DNA from 3 places in the Geobacillus sp. C56-T3 genome. Region 2 is predicted to be linked to each of the others. Evidence: riboswitches for the same ligand, from Rfam matches in the RefSeq annotation. Region 2 holds a riboswitch; each other region holds the start of a gene.
What was found. Region 2 has a riboswitch for cobalamin ahead of GC56T3_RS06585 (ABC transporter substrate-binding protein). Riboswitches for the same ligand answer to the same signal wherever they lie in the genome.

Region 1: it holds a riboswitch for cobalamin, as region 2 does, so the genes downstream of both, GC56T3_RS09120 (ferredoxin) here and GC56T3_RS06585 (ABC transporter substrate-binding protein) in region 2, are expected to answer to the same signal.
Region 3: it holds a riboswitch for cobalamin, as region 2 does, so the genes downstream of both, GC56T3_RS13755 (ribonucleoside-diphosphate reductase subunit alpha) here and GC56T3_RS06585 (ABC transporter substrate-binding protein) in region 2, are expected to answer to the same signal.

Annotation. Positions count from the first base shown of each region.
Region 1 is NC_014206.1:1,838,375-1,844,572, forward strand. It holds gene GC56T3_RS09090 (glycerophosphodiester phosphodiesterase family protein) at 1-261, opposite strand, end outside; tRNA gene GC56T3_RS09095 (tRNA-Gln) at 436-507, shown strand; gene rraA (ribonuclease E activity regulator RraA) at 765-1,250, shown strand; gene GC56T3_RS09105 (hypothetical protein) at 1,331-1,585, shown strand; gene GC56T3_RS09110 (retropepsin-like aspartic protease) at 1,575-1,955, shown strand; partial or broken gene GC56T3_RS09115 (S-adenosylmethionine--2-demethylmenaquinone methyltransferase) at 1,966-2,112, shown strand; cobalamin riboswitch at 2,171-2,365, shown strand; gene GC56T3_RS09120 (ferredoxin) at 2,550-2,948, shown strand; gene GC56T3_RS09125 (energy-coupling factor ABC transporter permease) at 2,949-3,692, shown strand; gene GC56T3_RS09130 (energy-coupling factor ABC transporter substrate-binding protein) at 3,697-3,990, shown strand; gene GC56T3_RS09135 (energy-coupling factor transporter transmembrane protein EcfT) at 3,974-4,699, shown strand; gene GC56T3_RS09140 (energy-coupling factor ABC transporter ATP-binding protein) at 4,696-5,493, shown strand; gene cobJ (precorrin-3B C(17)-methyltransferase) at 5,558-6,198, shown strand, end outside.
Region 2 is NC_014206.1:1,294,527-1,300,724, forward strand. It holds gene GC56T3_RS06570 (APC family permease) at 1-948, shown strand, start outside; gene GC56T3_RS06575 (PH domain-containing protein) at 1,135-1,749, shown strand; gene GC56T3_RS06580 (NUDIX hydrolase) at 1,895-2,362, shown strand; cobalamin riboswitch at 2,446-2,645, shown strand; gene GC56T3_RS06585 (ABC transporter substrate-binding protein) at 2,786-3,742, shown strand; gene GC56T3_RS06590 (iron ABC transporter permease) at 3,729-4,763, shown strand; gene GC56T3_RS06595 (adenosylcobinamide amidohydrolase) at 4,760-6,198, shown strand, end outside.
Region 3 is NC_014206.1:2,788,015-2,794,212, forward strand. It holds gene GC56T3_RS13755 (ribonucleoside-diphosphate reductase subunit alpha) at 1-2,249, opposite strand, end outside; cobalamin riboswitch at 2,304-2,499, opposite strand; gene GC56T3_RS13760 (ATP-binding cassette domain-containing protein) at 2,708-3,724, shown strand; gene GC56T3_RS13765 (ABC transporter permease) at 3,721-4,536, shown strand; gene GC56T3_RS13770 (response regulator transcription factor) at 4,718-5,392, shown strand; gene GC56T3_RS13775 (cell wall metabolism sensor histidine kinase WalK) at 5,389-6,198, shown strand, end outside.

The DNA.
Region 1 (6,198 bases), 540 kb from region 2:
CGTCGCATCATGCAGGGCAACGAGCTTCCCGTCTTTGGCTGCGCGCACATCGACTTCGATATAGTCCGCCTGCATGCGGGCGGCGAGGCGGTAGGACGCGAGCGTATGCTCCGGCGCGTGTCCGGACGCGCCGCGGTGGGCGATGACGGCGGTTTTCGGCTGGCTGGATGGCTGACAGGAAGCCACGGCCGCTGAGACGATCGGCAGCGATAACCAAAACAATGCGCAAAGATAGAAGCGAAAAACCGTGATCGGGCGCATATACATCTCTCCCCTTCCAGTATCATATCGGAAAAACAAGTGCGAGAGAAAACGAGGGGATATAGCAGGGAAAGGATGTTTGTACCGATAGTGTCGCACATCAAACAAAGGGATATTCAGTTTGATGCATAACGTGCACCATCATGCCGCATACTGTAAACGACAACAAAACGTTGGGCTATAGCCAAGCGGTAAGGCAACGGACTTTGACTCCGTGATGCGCTGGTTCGAATCCAGCTAGCCCAGCTGAACGTCTGGTCAAACCGGAGGGGCTTTGGGCCGGTGAAAACGGTCTCCGCCATATATCGGCGCGGGGCCGTTTTTTATGGTTTCAATGCGGGCGGTAGAATACATCGAAGCGATTAACAGCCACACAATGGTTTGGTTCACATCGTCGCGTTCGTGTCAGTCGTTCGAATGAAAGATCGTCGACAAAAAACTGCTGAGGCAGAAGGATTTTGGCGAATGACGGCGAATGCAAAACATGAAAGGGGAGAGCGACAATGAAAACAGCCGATTTATGCGATCAATTTTTAGACGAGTTGCAAGTATGCGAGTTGCCGTTTCAATCGTACGGCGGAAAACGGATGTTTTTTGGGCCGATCGCGACGGTCGACGTGTTTGAGGACAACGTTCTTGTCCGCGAAGCGCTCGAGACGGTGCCGCCGGGGACGGTGCTCGTGGTCGATGGAAAAGGCTCGCGCCGCGTCGCGCTATTAGGCGACCGGTTGGCGCAAATCGCCTGCGACCGGGGGCTTGCCGGCGTCATCATCCACGGCTGCATCCGCGATTCGGCGGAAATCGGCCGCATGCCGCTTGGGGTCATGGCGATCGGCACATGCCCAGTGAAAAGCAAAAAAGAGGGAAAAGGCGCCCGCGACGTTGTGCTTGAGTTCGGCGGCGTCCGCTGGGAACCGGGCGCATACGTGTACGCCGATGCCGACGGCGTTGTCGTTGCTCGTGAAAATGTGCGTCTAAAAAGCGATTGATGGTTGTCATATTTTACGAAGGCGTTTCGATGTTTGGACGGTGATATAACGGATACAAAGAACAAGTTGAGGTGATAGAGATGAAATGGCAGGAAGTGCGTTCGTTGTATCCAAACCAGTTTGTGAAAGTACAGGCATTGAAGTCCTACTTACAGGAGGACCAAGAAATTATTGAAGAAGTGGATGTTATTGGAACTGTTTCGAATGAGGATGCAACTCGAGAGTTGTTGCAATCAAAAGGGAATCAGCTTGTTTATCACACGAGCCACAAGGAAATTGTTTTAAAAGTTCGGAAAGCGATTGGCCTGAGAGGGAAATTTCATTATGCAGATTGAATATCGTGAAGGATTGCTGTTTACATCGATCGAAATCGTTTATCAAGGAAGGTCTAAGTTGATTCATAATATGGTGATTGATACTGGTGCGGCGAAAACAGTGATTTCTCAAAATGCAGTAGAGGATATTCATTTGCGGGTAGAGCCGGGCGATCGTATTGTGGCTTATTATGGAATCGGTGGGAAAGAGTACGCGTTTACAAAAAAATTAGACTGTATTCAGTTAGATTCTTTCCAACTAAGAGAGTATGAGATTGATTTTAGCGGGATGGACTATGAGGGGATTAACGGTTTGTTAGGACTGGACATATTGCTGGACGCTGGATTTGTCTTAGACCTAGACAAGTTGGAGATGTATCGTTCTGGTTGAAATGGAGCGCCCGCTCGAAAGCAAAAAAGAGGGAAAAGGCTCACGCGACGTTGCGCTCGAGTTTGGCGGCGTCCGCTGGGAGCCGGGGGCATACGTGTACGCCGATGCCGACGGTGTTGTCGTCGCCCGCGAAGATTTGTCGGCAAAAAACGGTTGACGGCCGCCGTCAAGTTGTACTACGATGAAAACGGATGCTTGTTCCATGACAAGATCAATAGGCGAGAAACAAACAAGGTGCCTAAGCCTGCTTTAGGGTTTGGGTGAAAAGGGAAGCCCGGTGAAAATCCGGCACGGTGCCCGCCACTGTGATGGGGAGCTTTGCGGCAGCAAGTCACTGAAGGATGCTTCGGGAAGACGCCGCCAAGCGATGATCCTAAGTCAGGAGACCTGCCTTGTTTGGATCGGACGGATGCCTACGGGACTATAGGCAGACGTGCGGGAGAATGATGGCTGCATTGGGCCTGTTTGGGCCGTTTACGGCTTTCGTATACATTTTTCTGCACCTCTGCTGTAGAGGTGCTTTTTCTTTTGCCGAAAACCTGCCCGTCTGTCTGCGTCTAAATTCTATCATTCTAGCCAAAAAGGGGGGATTCGGTGGCGACATGGGATTTGCGGGGAATGAAGCATCATGTGCTCATTTGCAACGGAGGGACGTGCCTCCGCCATGGCGGGGATGACGTGACAATGGCGGTGCGCGAGGAGATCGCCCGCCTCGGGCTTGACGATGCTGTCCATACAACAAGGACGCGCTGCAACGGACGCTGTCAAGACGCGTGTGTGATGATCGTCTATCCGCAAGGCGTCTGGTATCGACAGATGACGCCGGAGCGGGCGAAGGAGGTTGTGCGCGCTCATTTGGATGAGGGGCTGCCTCTTTTGAAATGGGCGACGTATGAATATGAAGACGAATTGGTGTTGACGCCAGCCGGCGAACGGGAGGCGCCAAGCGGAAAACGAAAAACCGAACATGGCGTGAAAGGAGTGAAGGGATAAATGAAGAGAGCGGTTCGATGGAGCGGAATGGCGGCTTTATTCACTGCTTATTTTTGGTTGACGAATGAAAATGAAGCGTATGCCATGCACATTATGGAAGGATTTTTGCCTGTCAAATGGGCGCTGTTTTGGTGGCTGCTGTTTTTGCCGTTCTTTGTGTTCGGATTGCGGCGGCTTGTGCATACGCTGAAGCAGCACCCCGAACATAAGCTTCTGATGGCGTTAGCTGGTGCGTTTACGTTTGTATTGTCGGCGCTGAAAATTCCATCCGTCACCGGCAGCAGCTCGCATCCGACCGGGATCGGCTTCGGCTCGGTTTTGTTTGGACCGTGGGTGATGGTGGTGATCGGTACAGTCGTTCTTCTCTTTCAAGCGCTGCTTCTTGCCCACGGAGGGTTGACGACGCTTGGGGCCAATGCCATGTCGATGGCGATCGTCGGCCCGTTCGTCGCGTACGGAGTGTATCAACTGTGCCGAAAAGGGGCGGTATCCAATCGAGCGGCTTTGTTTCTTGCCGCTTGTTTGTCTGACTTGGCCACATATGTGATGACGTCCCTGCAGCTTGCCTTGGCGTTTCCGTCTCCTGATGGGGGAGTCATCGCTTCGTTTTTGAAATTCGCCGGCATTTTTGCCATTACTCAAGTGCCGTTGGCGGTGACGGAAGGCATCATAACGGTGATCGTCTGGAACTGGCTTTCCTCCTATCAAGCTTCTCCGCTGTTTCAAAAGGAAAAGGAGGCATAATGGGATGAAGAAAAATGGCTTGCTCGTGTTGTTGGCTGCTTTGCTTGTCATCATTCCGCTTTGGTGGGCGCGCGGATCGGAATTCGGCGGAACGGACGATCAAGCAGAAAAAGCTATTCAAACGCTCAACCCGCACTATCGTCCTTGGTTTGAGTCGATCTTCACCCCTCCAGGCGGCGAAGTCGAAACGCTTTTGTTCTCGCTGCAAGCCGCGCTTGGCGCCGGCGTGATCGGCTACGTCATCGGGTTGTACAAAGGGCGTTCGGAGCGGAAAAACAGCCATGATTCGCGAGTTTGACCGTTGGACGTATGACAACCGGCTGCGGGCATGGCGGGCGGAGTGGAAGCTGATCGTGGCGTTTGTTATGCTTGCCGTTGTCATGATGGGCGGCTGGCGCGAACAATGGCTTGTGCTCATCGGAATGGCGTATTGGATTGTCGCTCGCGCACGAGTGCCGTTTGCGGTGTATGGAAAAGCGATGCTCGCTGCCTCCGTTTTTTTAGGGCTCAGCCTGCTGACGCTCGTTGTGTCCGTGTCGGTTCCTTTTCAAATAACCTTGATCAGTAACCAGCTGAAGCCGGCTGCGGAGCTCGCCGTTCGCTCCCTTGCCGCTTGGTCGTGCTTGTTTTTCCTTCTCATTACGACGCCGGCGCCGGACTTGATTGCGGTGCTGAGGCGAATGCGGCTGCCGGCGGCGCTCGTGGAACTTTGCTTTCTTATGTATCGCTTTATCTTTTTGCTCGAGCAGGCGGCCGCAGAGCTAATGCTGGCGCTGCGGGCCCGCAGCGGAGGAACGCATTGGCGGCATGGCGGGATGCTGATGTACCAACTGTGGGTGAAAACGTGGCAGTCGTATGAAGCGTTCAGCCGTTCGCTTGCGGCGCGTGGAGGCGTCGCGTCGGCCGGGCATACGCATCAGCGGGAAAAAGCGCATGTGCCTCTTGTCGATGTTGCGGCCGGCATCATCATGGCTTTGCTGCTTGGGTGGGCATGGTGGAAAGGGTGAAAACGTTGCTGCTGCGGATGGAACGAGTGAAATACGCTTATCAAGCAGAACGGTATGTGCTGAATGGGATTGATTGGGAAATTCCAGAGCGAAAAAAATGCGCCTTGATCGGGCCAAACGGCTGCGGCAAAACGACGTTGTTTCTTCATTTGAACGGGCTGCTGCGGGCGCAGGAAGGAGCGGTGTATTGGAAAGGGCGCAACATGTACGAACGCGGCGCCGATTGGGCGCAATGGCGGCGTGAAGTCGGCATCGTCTTCCAAAACCCGGAGCACCAAATCCTCGCCCCGCTCGTGCGTGATGAATTGGCGATCAGCTTAGTCCATGCCGGAATCGATCGAGAAAAAATGAGGGAGGCGCTTGCCGCGATTACGGCGGAATACCACCTTCAATCTTGGCTGGACCGCCCGACCCATCAATTCAGTCTCGGACAGAAAAAATGGCTGACGCTCTGCTGTACGATGGCGGCCAAGCCGGACTTGCTCGTATTGGACGAACCGACCGCCTATTTGGATCAGCATCAGACAAAGCAGTTTCTCAAACAAATTGACGCCATTCACCAGGCGGGGACGACTGTGTTGATCGCCACCCATGACATGGATTTCGTCTGGCAGTGGGCGGATGTCGTCGCGGTCATGCACGAAGGACGGATCGTGATGCAAGGGGCGCCCGAAGACGTATTCGCCGACCGCCAGCGGCTGTTGGACATTCGCTTGGATGTTCCGCTGTTCGTGCGGCTTTGGCAAGCATGGCGGCCAGAGGAAAAGATCGTCCCCCGATGTGTTGCGCCGTGAAAGGGACATGAGCGGCGAATGGAGTGTGAAAAATGGGTGCTAGTCGGCAAAAGGAGGGATCATGATGAGCGGCAAATTGCTCATTGTCGGCTTCGGCCCGGGAAGCGTCGACCAAATGACGAAACGGGCTCGGGAAGCGATTGAAGAAAGCGACGTCATCATCGGCTACAAAACGTACATCGAACTTGTGCGCGATCTCATTGCTGGAAAAGAGATCATTAGCACGGGCATGACCGAAGAAGTGAGCCGCGCCCAAGCGGCGGTGAAGTGGGCCGAGCGCGGCAAAACGGTCGCCGTCATTTCAAGCGGCGACGCCGGGTTGTACGGCATGGCGGGGCTCGTGTATGAAGTGTTGATCGAAAAAGGGTGGACGAAAGCGAGTCCGATTGAAGTCGAAGTCATCCCCGGCATTTCCGCCATTCATTCGTGCGCTGCATTGCTTGGGGCGCCGATTATGCACGATGCGTGTACGATCAGCTTGAGCGACCATTTGACGCCGTGGGAGCTGATTGAAAAGCGGATTGACGCCGCGGCGGCGGCCGATTTTGTCATCGCGCTGTACAACCCGAAAAGCGGGCGGCGCACTCGGCAGATTGTGGAGGCGCAGCGCATCCTGCTTCGCCACCGGTCTCCGGAGACCCCGGTCGGTCTGGTAAAAAGCGCGTATCGCGAGCGTCAGCATATTGTCCTCACCGACTTGGCGCA
Region 2 (6,198 bases):
ATTCTGTTCATTGGCATGAATACGATCATTAATATTCTTGGAATCGAGATGACGGCCAAAGCGAACAAAGTGATTGTTGTTTTAGAGCTCATCGTCCTTGCAGTGTTTGTGATCACAGGAATTATTGCGATTATAAAAGGTGTCAATGGAGCGCAGTTTACGTTCAAACCGCTGTACGATCCTAATCATTTCAGCGCGGAGACGGTGATGGGGGCGGTGTCGGTGGCCGTCTTGAGCTTCCTTGGTTTTGATGCGGTGTCGACGCTGGCTGAGGAAACAAGGGACGGGAAATCATCGATCGGCAAAGCGATCATTTTCGCTTTGCTCGTTGTCGGTGCGCTTTTCATCGTGCAAACATGGGTCGCCGCTCTCATTTGGCCTGATTATACGACGTTTAAAAACGCAGATGTGGCGTTTTATCAGATTGCGGAGCTGGCAGGAGGACCATGGCTGAAATGGACAACGATCATCGCCACTGCGCTTTCATGGGGGATCGCGAACGCGCTCGTCGCCCAGGCAGCCATCTCCCGCATTTTGTACAGCATGGGTCGCGACCGTAAACTGCCCAGTGTGCTGGCTAAAGTGCATCCGAAATTTCAAACGCCATACGTCAGCACATTGCTTGTAGCTGTGATTTCGCTCATTGTCACGACGGTGTTCGCCTCACAAATTGATAAACTCGCTTCGCTTGTCAACTTTGGCGCCCTGACGGCTTTCCTCTTTTTGCATGTATCAGTGATGAACTATTTCTTGCGCAAACAAAAGAGTAACGATTATATCAATCATCTCTTGTTTCCGCTCATCGGTTTTGTTATCATCGGCTATGTATGGATGAACCTGGACCCGCTCAGCAAAAAGCTAGGATTGAGTTGGATCGCGATTGGACTCGTTTATCTGGTCTTTTTGCGACTCACGAACAAAGACTCCCGTCTAAGCGGGGAACTGTAGTTGCTTGTAAGGCCTGACGCCGTCATAAAAGGCGTTGGGTCTTTCGTTTTTTGCCGACGATGAAACATTTTTTCGATCGCGACGTATTACAGAATGAGGGTACGGCGCCTTGTTAAGGCAAAACGCCGTTCATCCGCCAATAGGTGGGCGCCGATAAAACGTGGAAGGAGCCGGAGGAACATGAGCATGTTTGGAAAAGTCGCCGCCGATGTGCTTGGGCTAAGCGACATCGGCTCGGTTATTCAGCCGAAAGACTACGACAAAGTGGATGCCGATGATTATGTGATGCACGAGGATGGGGAAAAAATCTATTTCCTTATTAAATCGAAATCCGATGAATATTGCTTCACAAACCGTGCGCTCATTCATCTGGACGGCACGAGCGCCGCGAGCAAAAAACGGACGCTGCGCCGCTACGATTACTACAAGCATCCGATTTCCGACGTATCGCTCGAAACGGCCGGGACGGTCGATTTGGATGCGGAAATTAAATTTAAAATTGGACCGCATTCCTACTCCATTGATGTGCATAAAAAGCATATTGAGGAATTGAAAGATTTGTATAAATCGCTGCTGGCGATCGCGGAGATTTGCCTTGAAAACGAAACGAAGTTCAACTATGCGGAGCGGAGTCTGGAACTGGCAACGAAGGTGTTTGCCAACATGCGCGGCGACGGCGCCAATGTGTCGGCGGATTTTCAGGCCGTGAATGAATACGCTTTTCGCTGGCTGACGGAAGCGAAAAAGAACTATACGGTGAAGGATTTCGGCTTTGTGTTTGACAAATATATTCAACAGTGACGAGATGAAGGTTGTATCGGGGAAAGACGCCGTGCCAGAGGCGAGGTATCTTTCCTTATTTTTTTCAAGATGGCAGTATAGATGGGGCAGCTGCTTTTTTTCTGCAGGAGAGGGCTAGGATCATTCCGCGATGTAGGAGGAGAGCTTGATGGATAAACACCAACAAGCCATTATCACCGTTTCAGCCTATATTACGAATGACACGGGAGAGGTTTTGCTTGTTAAAAGCTATGACCGCTCCGATACGTGGGAAATGCCGGGCGGACAAGTTGAACCAGGCGAGCCGCTCGATCGGGCCGTTCATCGCGAGGTGTATGAAGAGACTGGCGTTGACATCCGTCTCATCGGGGTCAGCGGCGTGTATTACAATGAAACTAAAAATATCATAAACATTGTATTTAAAGCGACATATGTGAAAGGAAACGTTTCTCCCCAGCCTGAGGAAATTCAAAAGGCGAAGTTTGTGTTGATCGATGAGTCGAATATTGATGAATATGTGACATGGCCGCATTTGAAATCGCGGGTGCTCGATGCGATGAAAAGGGAATGCTCTGTTCCGTATGAAACATGGGTTATGAATCCATCTCGATTGTCTGCAAGAGTGGGAAGGTGACGACTTCCCTCCAACCTGCTGTAAATTCATAGTTGTCAAATGCTAAACGCTGCATTATTATAAAAATGTCCATATCCGACAAATTCATCAACTCGCAGCAAGGTGCCGAAAAGGCTTAATAGGGAATCCGGTGGGAATCCGGAGCTGTCCCCGCAACTGTCAATGCGGACGAAATGAAATCGCCACTGTACGGACAGATGGCTTGCGCTGTTTTCCGTACGGGAAGGCTTCAGAGTAGGATGAAGCATGAGCCAGTAGACCTGCCTTGCTTGCCGCAGTTTCCGAATCTTCGGGGGGTGAGACGCGGAAACAGTCGTACAGGGCATTGTTGTGCCCATTGGCGGTCTGTTTCGCGCTCATTCCCAGATTTAGGCGGAATGGGCGTTTTTTATTGTACATACATCACTGAAGGGGGAATGACGGATGAAACGTTGGACATGGCCGGCGGTGGTGGCGGTGTTCTTCCTTTTGGCCGCCGTGCTCGTCGGCTGCGGCGGGGCGAATGGCAGCACCGAGCCTGCGAAAAAAGAAGAACCGAAAACGGAACAAGCGGCGTTTCCGGTGACGGTGAAAGACGGGCTTGGCGAGGATGTCACGATCAAAGCGGAACCGAAAAAGATCGTCTCGCTCATCCCAAGCAATACGGAAATCGCCTATGCGTTGGGGTTGGGCGATAAGATCGTCGGCGTCAGCGATTTTGACAATTATCCGGAAGACGTCAAAACGAAAACGAAAATCGGCGGCATGGAATTCAACGTCGAGAAAATCATTTCGCTCAAACCGGATCTTGTCTTGGCCCACGCGTCAAGCGCCCATAACTCGCGCGATGGCCTCAAGCAATTGAAAGACGCCGGCATCACCGTGCTTGTCGTGAATGACGCGAAGTCGTTCGACGATGTGTATGCGTCCATCGAATTGATCGGCAAAGCGACCGGGACGACAGACAAAGCGAAGCAAGTGATTAAGGATATGAAAGAGAAGCTTGCGCAAATTCAAGAAAAAGCGAAACAAATCCCGGCGGACAAACAAGCGAACGTCTGGATTGAAGTGTCGCCGCCGCCGCAGCTGTATACGGCCGGCAAAGGGACGTTTATGGATGAGATGCTTCAAGTGATTTCAGCGAAAAACGTCGCCGGCAGCTTGGAAGGCTGGCCGATGGTGACGGAAGAAAAAGCCGTAGCCTATAAGCCGGACGTTATCATCACGACATACGGCGGAGCGAAGCAAGTGTTTGCGCGCGCCGCTTGGAAAGACGTGCCGGCGGTGAAAAACAAGCGGGTGTATGACGTCAACACCGACTTAGTAAGCCGCCCGGGTCCGCGCCTTGTCGAAGGGGTCGAGGAACTTGCCAAAGCCATTTACCCGGATGTGTTCAAGTAAAACGTGGATGTATATATTGGCCGTCACGGCGGCCATGTTATCGTTGCTCGTAGGGATATCGACAGGATCGCTGTCGATTCCCTTTTCTTCTATTGTTCGCATTCTTGCGTCCGAATGGTTTGGTATGCCGCTTCCGTCTGACATTCCGGCCGATTGGGTGCCGATCGTGATGGCGATCCGCTTGCCGCGCGTCGTGCTCGCTTTTTTGGTCGGGGCGTCATTGGCACTGGCTGGCGCGGCGTTCCAAGGGTTGCTGAAAAATGCGCTCGCCGATCCGTACACGCTCGGCGTCTCGTCCGGCGCCTCGGTCGGGGCGGTGCTCGTCATCTTTCTCGGCTGGCAATGGCCGCTCTTTGGCACGTTCACGCTGCCGATCGTGAGCATTTTATGCGGCATGGCGACGCTTGTCGCCGTTTTGGCGTTCACTCGCGCGGTTGAGCCGCAGCTGTCGGTTGAGACGATCATTTTAGCCGGCATTATCTTCGGCGCGTTTTTCAGCGCGTTCATTTCACTGATGATCGCTTTGACCGGGGAAGAATTGCGGCAAATCATCTCATGGCTGATGGGAAGCGTCGCGATGCGCGGCTGGAAATACAGCGGGCTTTTGTTGCCGTTTTTTCTCATCGGCGCGGCGGTGCTTCTCGCCAACGGCCGCGAGTTGAACGCGTTTGCTTTTGGCGAGGCGGCGGCGCTTCATGTCGGCGTTGATGTTACGCGCCGAAAAGTCATCATTTTGACGGCGGCGGCGCTGCTCACCGGCGCGGCGGTGTCGGTGTCCGGGACGATCGGTTTTGTTGGGCTCGTTGTTCCGCATATGGTTCGGCTTGTGTGCGGGCCAAACTACCGGGTGCTGCTGCCGCTGTCGCTCTTGTATGGCGGGGCGTTTCTTGTGCTTGCCGATGTGGCGGCGCGGACGATCATCGAACCGCGCGAACTGCCGATCGGCGTCATCACCGCGCTGATCGGCGCCCCGCTATTTGCCGTCTTGTTTTTCCGAAAAATGAAGCGAAAGATGGGATGATGATGCTCGAGGTGCGGGCCGTATCGCATCGGTATGGACCAAAGCAAGTGCTTGATCGTGTGACGTTTTCCGTGGAAAAAGGGGAGCTTTTTGGCATCGTCGGGCCGAACGGCAGCGGAAAAACGACGCTGCTGAAACTCATTTGCAAAGAGCTTCCGCTTGCCAGCGGTGAGATCAAGATTCATGGCCAGCCGCTTTTGGCGCTGTCTGCGAAGCAATGGGCGCGGTTTGCCGCCGTCCTGCCGCAGACAGCGGAGGCGGCGGCCGGCTATACGGTGAGAGAAACGGTGGCGCTCGGCCGCTACGCCCATCAGCGCGGCTTGTTTCCGACGTGGACGAAAGAGGATGAAGCGGCGGTTCAAGAAGCGCTTCGTGCGGTCGGCTTGGCTGACAAAATCGATGAGCCGCTTGAGCGGCTAAGCGGCGGCGAGCGGCAGCGCGCCTATTTGGCGCGGGCGCTTGCCCAAAAGCCGCAGCTGCTCTTGCTGGATGAGCCGACGAACCATATGGATGTGAGCGGCCAAGTCCGGCTTTTGGACCGGCTCGCGGAAGCTGCCCGCTCCCGCGATTTGACGGTCGTCGCCGTCTTTCACGATATGAACGTCGCTAGCTTATATTGCGACCGGGTGCTTGTGTTAAAAGAAGGAAAAACAGCGGCGCTTGGAACGCCGACAGATGTGATGACGCCGGCGCTGCTTGAGGAAGTGTTTGCCGCGCCGATTGTGCGTCTGGCTCATCCGGCGGCGGCAAAGCCGATGTTTTCGTTCGTGCCGAAAGGGAAACAAGAAGAATCGTCGGCCGGCGGGCTGCGTTTGTCCTTTCTTGATGACGCCGCTGTTCTGGCCTCCTGCCAGCCGCTTCGCGTCCTGTCCTCGGCATTGATCGGCGCTGGGTTTCAATGGGCGACCCATTTTGTCAACCGCCAAGTCGGGTTGGATTACGATTGCGGCGATGCGGAAGGAGACATGCGCCGCTATTTGGAGCAGCACGGGTTTTCGCCGGAACGAACGATCGGCATGATGACGGCGGTTGATGTCCGTGATGCCGTTTGGCTTCAGAAAGAAGGGGAAGCGTTTTCGGTGGCGGTCATGGCAACCGCTGGCGTCGGCAATGCGGTTGATGCCGCTCGGGCGTGGCAGCATAAGCCGCTTGCGGCAAGGCCGGGAACGATCAATATGGTGATTGTCATTGACGGAGTGCTGACGGAAGCGGCGTTTGTCCAGGCGATGATGACGGCGACGGAAGCGAAGGTAAAAGCGCTCGCCGATCGTTCCGTTTGCGACCCGGAAACAAGGACGCTTGCCACCGGCACGTCGACCGATTCGCTCGCCGTGGCGGCGACGCAAACCGGGCGGACGTTTGCCTATGCCGGAACGGCGACGGAACTCGGGCGCGCGATCGGTCGGCTCGTGTATGAAGCGACGATCGAGGCGCT
Region 3 (6,198 bases), 1.5 Mb from region 2:
TTTGCCTTAATCGTGTTCATGACGTAGAAGTTAAAGGAGATGGCTTGGTCGATATGGCGCTGGCGGGCGGCGTTTTGCTTGATGCTCCAACGTTGGTCGATATGGTACGCCGATTTGTAATACCATGTCGTCTGTTCGTTTAAATCCGGCACCGTAACGGGAATCTTATAATCTTTCTTTTCCTCGGCGTATACTTTTAAGAAAATGGGATCAATGCTCGCCGTGCTGCCAGCGATGATCGACGTCGATGCGTTCGGGGCGATGGCCATGATATAGCCGTTGCGCATCCCGTAGCGGGCCACATCTTGCTTCAGCCGATCCCAATCGAGTTCACCGTGGCTTTCGTAGCCGCGCCGCTCAAAATAAGCGCCCGTCTGCCAGTCCGACCCCGGAAACGCCGGGTAGCTCCCTTTCTCTTTGGCGAGCTCCATGCTCGCTTGAATCGCCAAATACGCGATCGTTTCATACAGCTCGTCGGCATAGCGGACCGCTTCCTCCGACTCCCAGCGAATGCCTTTTAACGCCAAAAGATGATGCCAGCCAAAGGTTCCAAGCCCGACAGCGCGGTATTTTTCGTTCGTCAGGCCGGCCTGCAGCACCGGAATATTGTTTAAATCAATGACATTATCGAGCATCCGCATTTGAATCGGGATGAGCCGCGCCAAAACCCCATCGGTCACCGCCCGCGCCAAGTTGATCGACGATAAATTGCAGACGACAAAATCGCCTGGTATTTTTTCGATGATGATCATCCCGTCTTTTACATATTGCCGCTTCATCACCGTTGGGCTTTGGTTTTGCGCGATTTCCGTGCAAAGGTTGCTGCAGTAGATCATCCCGAGATGGCGATTCGGATTTTGCCGGTTCACTTCATCGCGGTAAAACATAAACGGCGTCCCCGACTCGAGCTGGCTGCGCATGATGCTTTTCATCACTTCGATCGCCGGCACTTTTTCTTTCGACAGCCTTGGTTCGTTGACGCATTGCCAGTATTTCTCGCGGAAACTCCCGCACCCTTTTTCCTCATCATAAAAATCTTCCAAGCTAAACCCCATCACCTTCCGCACTTCATGCGGATCAAACAAATACCAGTCGCCGCGCTGTTCGACTTGCTCCATGAACAAATCAGGGATGCAAACGCCGGTGAACAAATCATGCGTCCGCAGCCGTTCGTCACCGTTGTTGAGCCGCGCATCGAGAAACGCAAAAATGTCTTTATGCCATACATCCAAATAGACGGAAATGGCCCCTTTTCGCTGTCCCAACTGATCGACGCTCACCGCTGTATTGTTCAACTGCTTCATCCACGGGATGACGCCGGAGGAGACCCCTTTAAACCCTTTGATGTCGCTGCCGCGCGAACGGATTTTGCCTAAATAGACGCCGATGCCGCCGCCCGATTTCGACAAATTGGCGATGTCGGTGTTGCTGTCATAAATCCCTTGCAAGCTGTCATCGACCGTGTCGACAAAGCAGCTCGACAGCTGGCCGTATGACTTCCCGGCATTGGCAAGCGTCGGCGTCGCCACGGTCATGTATAAGTTGCTTAACGCCCAATACGCTTCCTTCACGAGCTCAAGGCGCCGCTTAGGTGGTTCATTCGCCATTAGCGTCATGGCGATGACCAAAAACCGCTCCTGCGGCAATTCATACAGCCGCCGCTCATAATCGCGGGCCAAATACCGGTCAGCGAGCGTGCGCAGCCCGATGTACGTAAACAGCTTGTCCTTCTCCGGATCAAGAAACGCACCGATGGCATCAATTTCTTCTTTCGTATAACGTTCAAGCAAGAACGGGCTGTACACCCCTTGTTCTGTCAGCGCAACAAGCAGCGAGTAGAAATCGCCATACCGCTCGCGCTCGTCATACCCACGCTGCCGCGCCGCTTCACGGTACAATTGCCGCAAATACAGCCGGGCGCACACAAATGTCCAGTCCGGCTCATCTTCATCAATGTAAGAAAGTCCTTCCAAAATAGCCGTTTGGTGCAGCTGTTCTACCGTGACGGACTCCTTTCGACTGAGAAGCTGCCAAACACGCTCGACGTATTCATCAAGCGACAGACGGCCGAATCCAGCGGCGGCTTGCCCAATCAGCGACGCAAACTCTTCACGTGAAAAAGAAACCGGCTTCCCTTGGTCATCGATGATGATCATTTTCGTCAATGCGGTCATTCGTTTCCCCACTCCTTCAATAAAAAATCCGCTCGGGCAGGCGAGCGGATGAAACGACAGACGGAAAAAAGGCATACGAAACCCTTTTTCTTTTCCCCTATCGTTTCATCTTCTCACACCCCGAAGAACATGAAACGTTCCAAGCAAGGCAGGTCTCCTGACTCGTGCATCGTCCTACTTTGGGGCCTTCCCAGCGGCGCGCCGAATGGCTCTTGCCGCCAGTGGCCATCCCATTTCGTCCGCACATACAGTTGCGGGGGCAGTTCCGGATTCACACCGGATTCCCTATTAAGTCCTGATGGACACCATTGCTTGGCGCAACGATATATAGTTGTTTAAAAAATAGAACAAAACAATATATAGTAGATGATCATCCTGATGGAACAAGCATATACCAAAACCGGGAGAATTGCAAGAGTGGGCGAATCAAATTTTCTCTTCCTCAAAAAATCATTCCGTTGTTCACATTCTGTTCATAAAAGCATGCTACGATTCACCATGTACGAGAATCATACGAAGGAGGGGGACACAAAATGGGATACAGACCCCAAATCTCACCCGCCCATCAAGAGTGGGCAGTGGAAACACACGAATTGGTGAAAACCTTTGGCGACCACCGGGCCGTGGACGGTCTCAATTTGCGTGTGCGCGCGGGCACCATCTATGGTGTGCTGGGCCCCAATGGAGCCGGCAAGACAACGACAATCCGAATGTTAGCGACGTTATTGCGCCCGGACGCCGGTTCCGCCCAAATTTTTGGGTACGACGTCGTCAAACAACCGCAAGTCGTCCGGCAATTGATTGGTGTCACCGGTCAATACGCCTCTGTTGACGAAACGCTCAGCGCAACAGAGAATCTAATGATCTTTTCTAGGCTTCTGGGACTGAGCCGAACAGAAGCAAGGCGAAAAACAAGCGAATTATTGGAGGAATTTGGTTTGACAGAAGCAGCCAAGCGCCCATTGAAACATTTCTCTGGCGGTATGCGCCGGCGTCTGGATCTCGCCGCCAGCCTCATTGCCCAGCCGCCGCTCATTTTTCTTGACGAACCGACCACCGGACTCGACCCGCGCACGCGCAATCAAATGTGGGAAACGATCCGGCGCTTGGTGAATATGGGAACAACGGTGCTGCTGACAACCCAATATTTACAAGAAGCGGACGAATTGGCAGACCGCATCGCCGTAATTGATCACGGCCGAGTCGTCGCTGAAGGGACACCCGATGAACTCAAGGCGTCCATCGGTCAATCGTCATTGCAAGTCAAGCTGCAACATCCTGGAGAGATCGAAACGGCCAAGCGCATCATTGAGCGCGTTCTCCATGTTCGGCCGACGGTATCCTTAGAAACCGGGAACATCACGGCGCCGATGGCCGATCCAGACCATGTGACGGACCTGCTTGTCGCTTTGCGTCAAGAGGGCATCCACTTAACCGAGTTAAGTGTGCAAAAACCAACCCTCGATGAGGTCTTTCTGACCATTACCGGCCATGGAGTGGAAAAACGTGCAGATGAATCCAATGATGTAAGGGAGGAAGCGATGAGATGAAACCAGTGTCTCCTCAATTGGAGGTCAAACGCCAACAGAAAAACCGTACAAGCGTTTCCCAAGCTGTACGAAATTCGCTGACGATGGCCTATCGTGGTTTGTTGAAGGTGCGGCGCACACCCGAACAATTATTTGACGTCACTTTTCAGCCGATTATCTTCACCTTGATGTTTACCTACATCTTTGGTGGAGCCATCGCGGGGAATGTTCATAACTACTTGCCCATGATCATTCCCGGCATTCTCATCCAAACGTTGATCGGGGCTTCCGTCACTTCAGGAGTTCAACTTCGCGATGATATGGATAAAGGCGTGTTCGACCGCTTTAAATCGCTGCCGATCGCCCGCATCGCTCCGTTGGCTGGGGCGTTATTAGCCGATGTAGTCCGCTATGTCATCGCCACCACCCTGACGTTTGTCATGGGATTTCTTATCGGCTACCGTCCGGAAGGAGGGATCGCCAGTGTGGCGCTTGCGGGCGTTTTCGCCATTGGATGCGCGTGGGCCGTCAGCTGGATCTTTGCCTTCTTCGGCGTCATTGCCCGTCATGCGGCCGCTGTACAGGGAATCTCCATGCTGGCGTTGTTCCCACTGATGTTTGTATCGAATGCGTTCGTGCCGGTCAAGACGATGCCCGATTGGCTACAATGGATTGCCAAAGTCAATCCCATTTCCCATATGATCGCGGCCGTCCGCGAGTTGACGAATCACGGAACGATAGGCACCGATTTCGTCCTCTCCTTGCTCGGCGCGGCAGCCATTGTTGCGATCTTTGCTCCGATCACCGTTCGTGTCTATATGCGCCGCGCATAACCACTGGGGATGTCCGCGATGAGCATCCCCGCTTCTCCAATGAATATTAAAAATCAAACCCATCGTTTCATTATCTGCTGTCACGACGAAATTATAAACGAACCAGCTTCAACATTGACGAAGGCCAAGCAAAAGCGACACAATGGAAAATAGCATGAAAGGACAATGAAAGGGGATGACGATGACACGAATTTTAATCGTCGATGATGACGCGCATATCCGCGAACTCGTCAGCCACTTTTTAAACTTAGAAGGATTTACAATCCATGAGGCGGCTAACGGAAAAGAAGCACTTGACGTATTGGAAACAGTGAAAGTGGATTTGGTCATTATGGATATTATGATGCCGGAAATGGATGGTTGGGAGCTATGTCGCGAACTGCGCGACTACGACGATGTCCCCATTTTAATGTTGACGGCCAAAGGGGAAACAAGACAGAAGGTGAAAGGATTCGAGCTCGGGGCGGACGATTATCTTGTCAAACCGTTCGACCCACTTGAGCTCGTCGCCCGGGTCAAAGCATTGCTCAAACGGTATCGAATCGCTACATCGCAAATCGTACAAATAGGCCGTTTATCGTTAAACCGCAAGACGTACGAATGCCGTTTGGGAGACCAAGAGATCTTCTTGCCGCCGAAAGAATTTGAACTGCTTTTTAAATTGGCCAGCTATCCGGGCAAAACGTTTACACGCGACGAGTTGATTGAACAGATCTGGGGCTACGATTATGATGGGGATGAACGAACAGTGGATGTGCATATCAAACGATTGCGCGAACGGTTTGCCCAACCAGATTCTCCATTTTCCATCCGCACGATTCGCGGGCTCGGCTATCGGTTGGAGGCACAGTCATGAAACGATTGCGATTTGTGCTTAAATCCATCTTGACGGTTATCGCTGTAATGTCCATCGTCTCTCTCTTTTGGACTGCGGCATATTTCATCACAGAAGCGCTCTACACCCAATTCGCTTGGCGGCCGCACCCGCTCGTTCGTCAAATCATTTCATCGATCCTCGGCTTTTTGCTGTTCGGGATGACTATGAGCGCGATCAGTCCTTTTTTGCGAAAGCGCGAAAAAGTATTTTGGCAACACTTAATAGATGCCATTAATCGAATCGCCAAAGGCGATTTTCGAGTAAATCTCCAGGCTGACTGGGGCGGACGGAATCATCCGTTTGCCGAACTCGTGACACGCATTAACGACATGGCCGCGAATTTGCAGGCCATGGAAGAAATGCGGCAAGAATTTATTTCTAATGTGTCTCATGAGATCGGCTCTCCGCTCACATCGATCCGCGGGTTCGCCCGAGCGCTCAAAAACGAGGACCTAAGCCGTGAACAGCGGTTGCATTATCTCGACATTATTGAAACGGAGTGCGTCCGTTTGTCGAAGTTAAGTGAGAATTTGCTGCGGTTGGCGATGTTAGACTCCGATCACTACCCGTTTCATCCCACATCCTATCGCTTGGACACACAGCTGCAAACACTCATTCTTCACTGCGAGCCACAGTGGGCGGAAAAAGAATTGAACATGTGTGTCCTGTTTGAGAAAGTCATCATTACAGCCGATGAAGATTTGCTTAGCCAAGTATGGCTGAACTTGATCCATAATGCGATTAAATTTACACCGAAAGGGGGAACCATCACCATCCAGCTACAA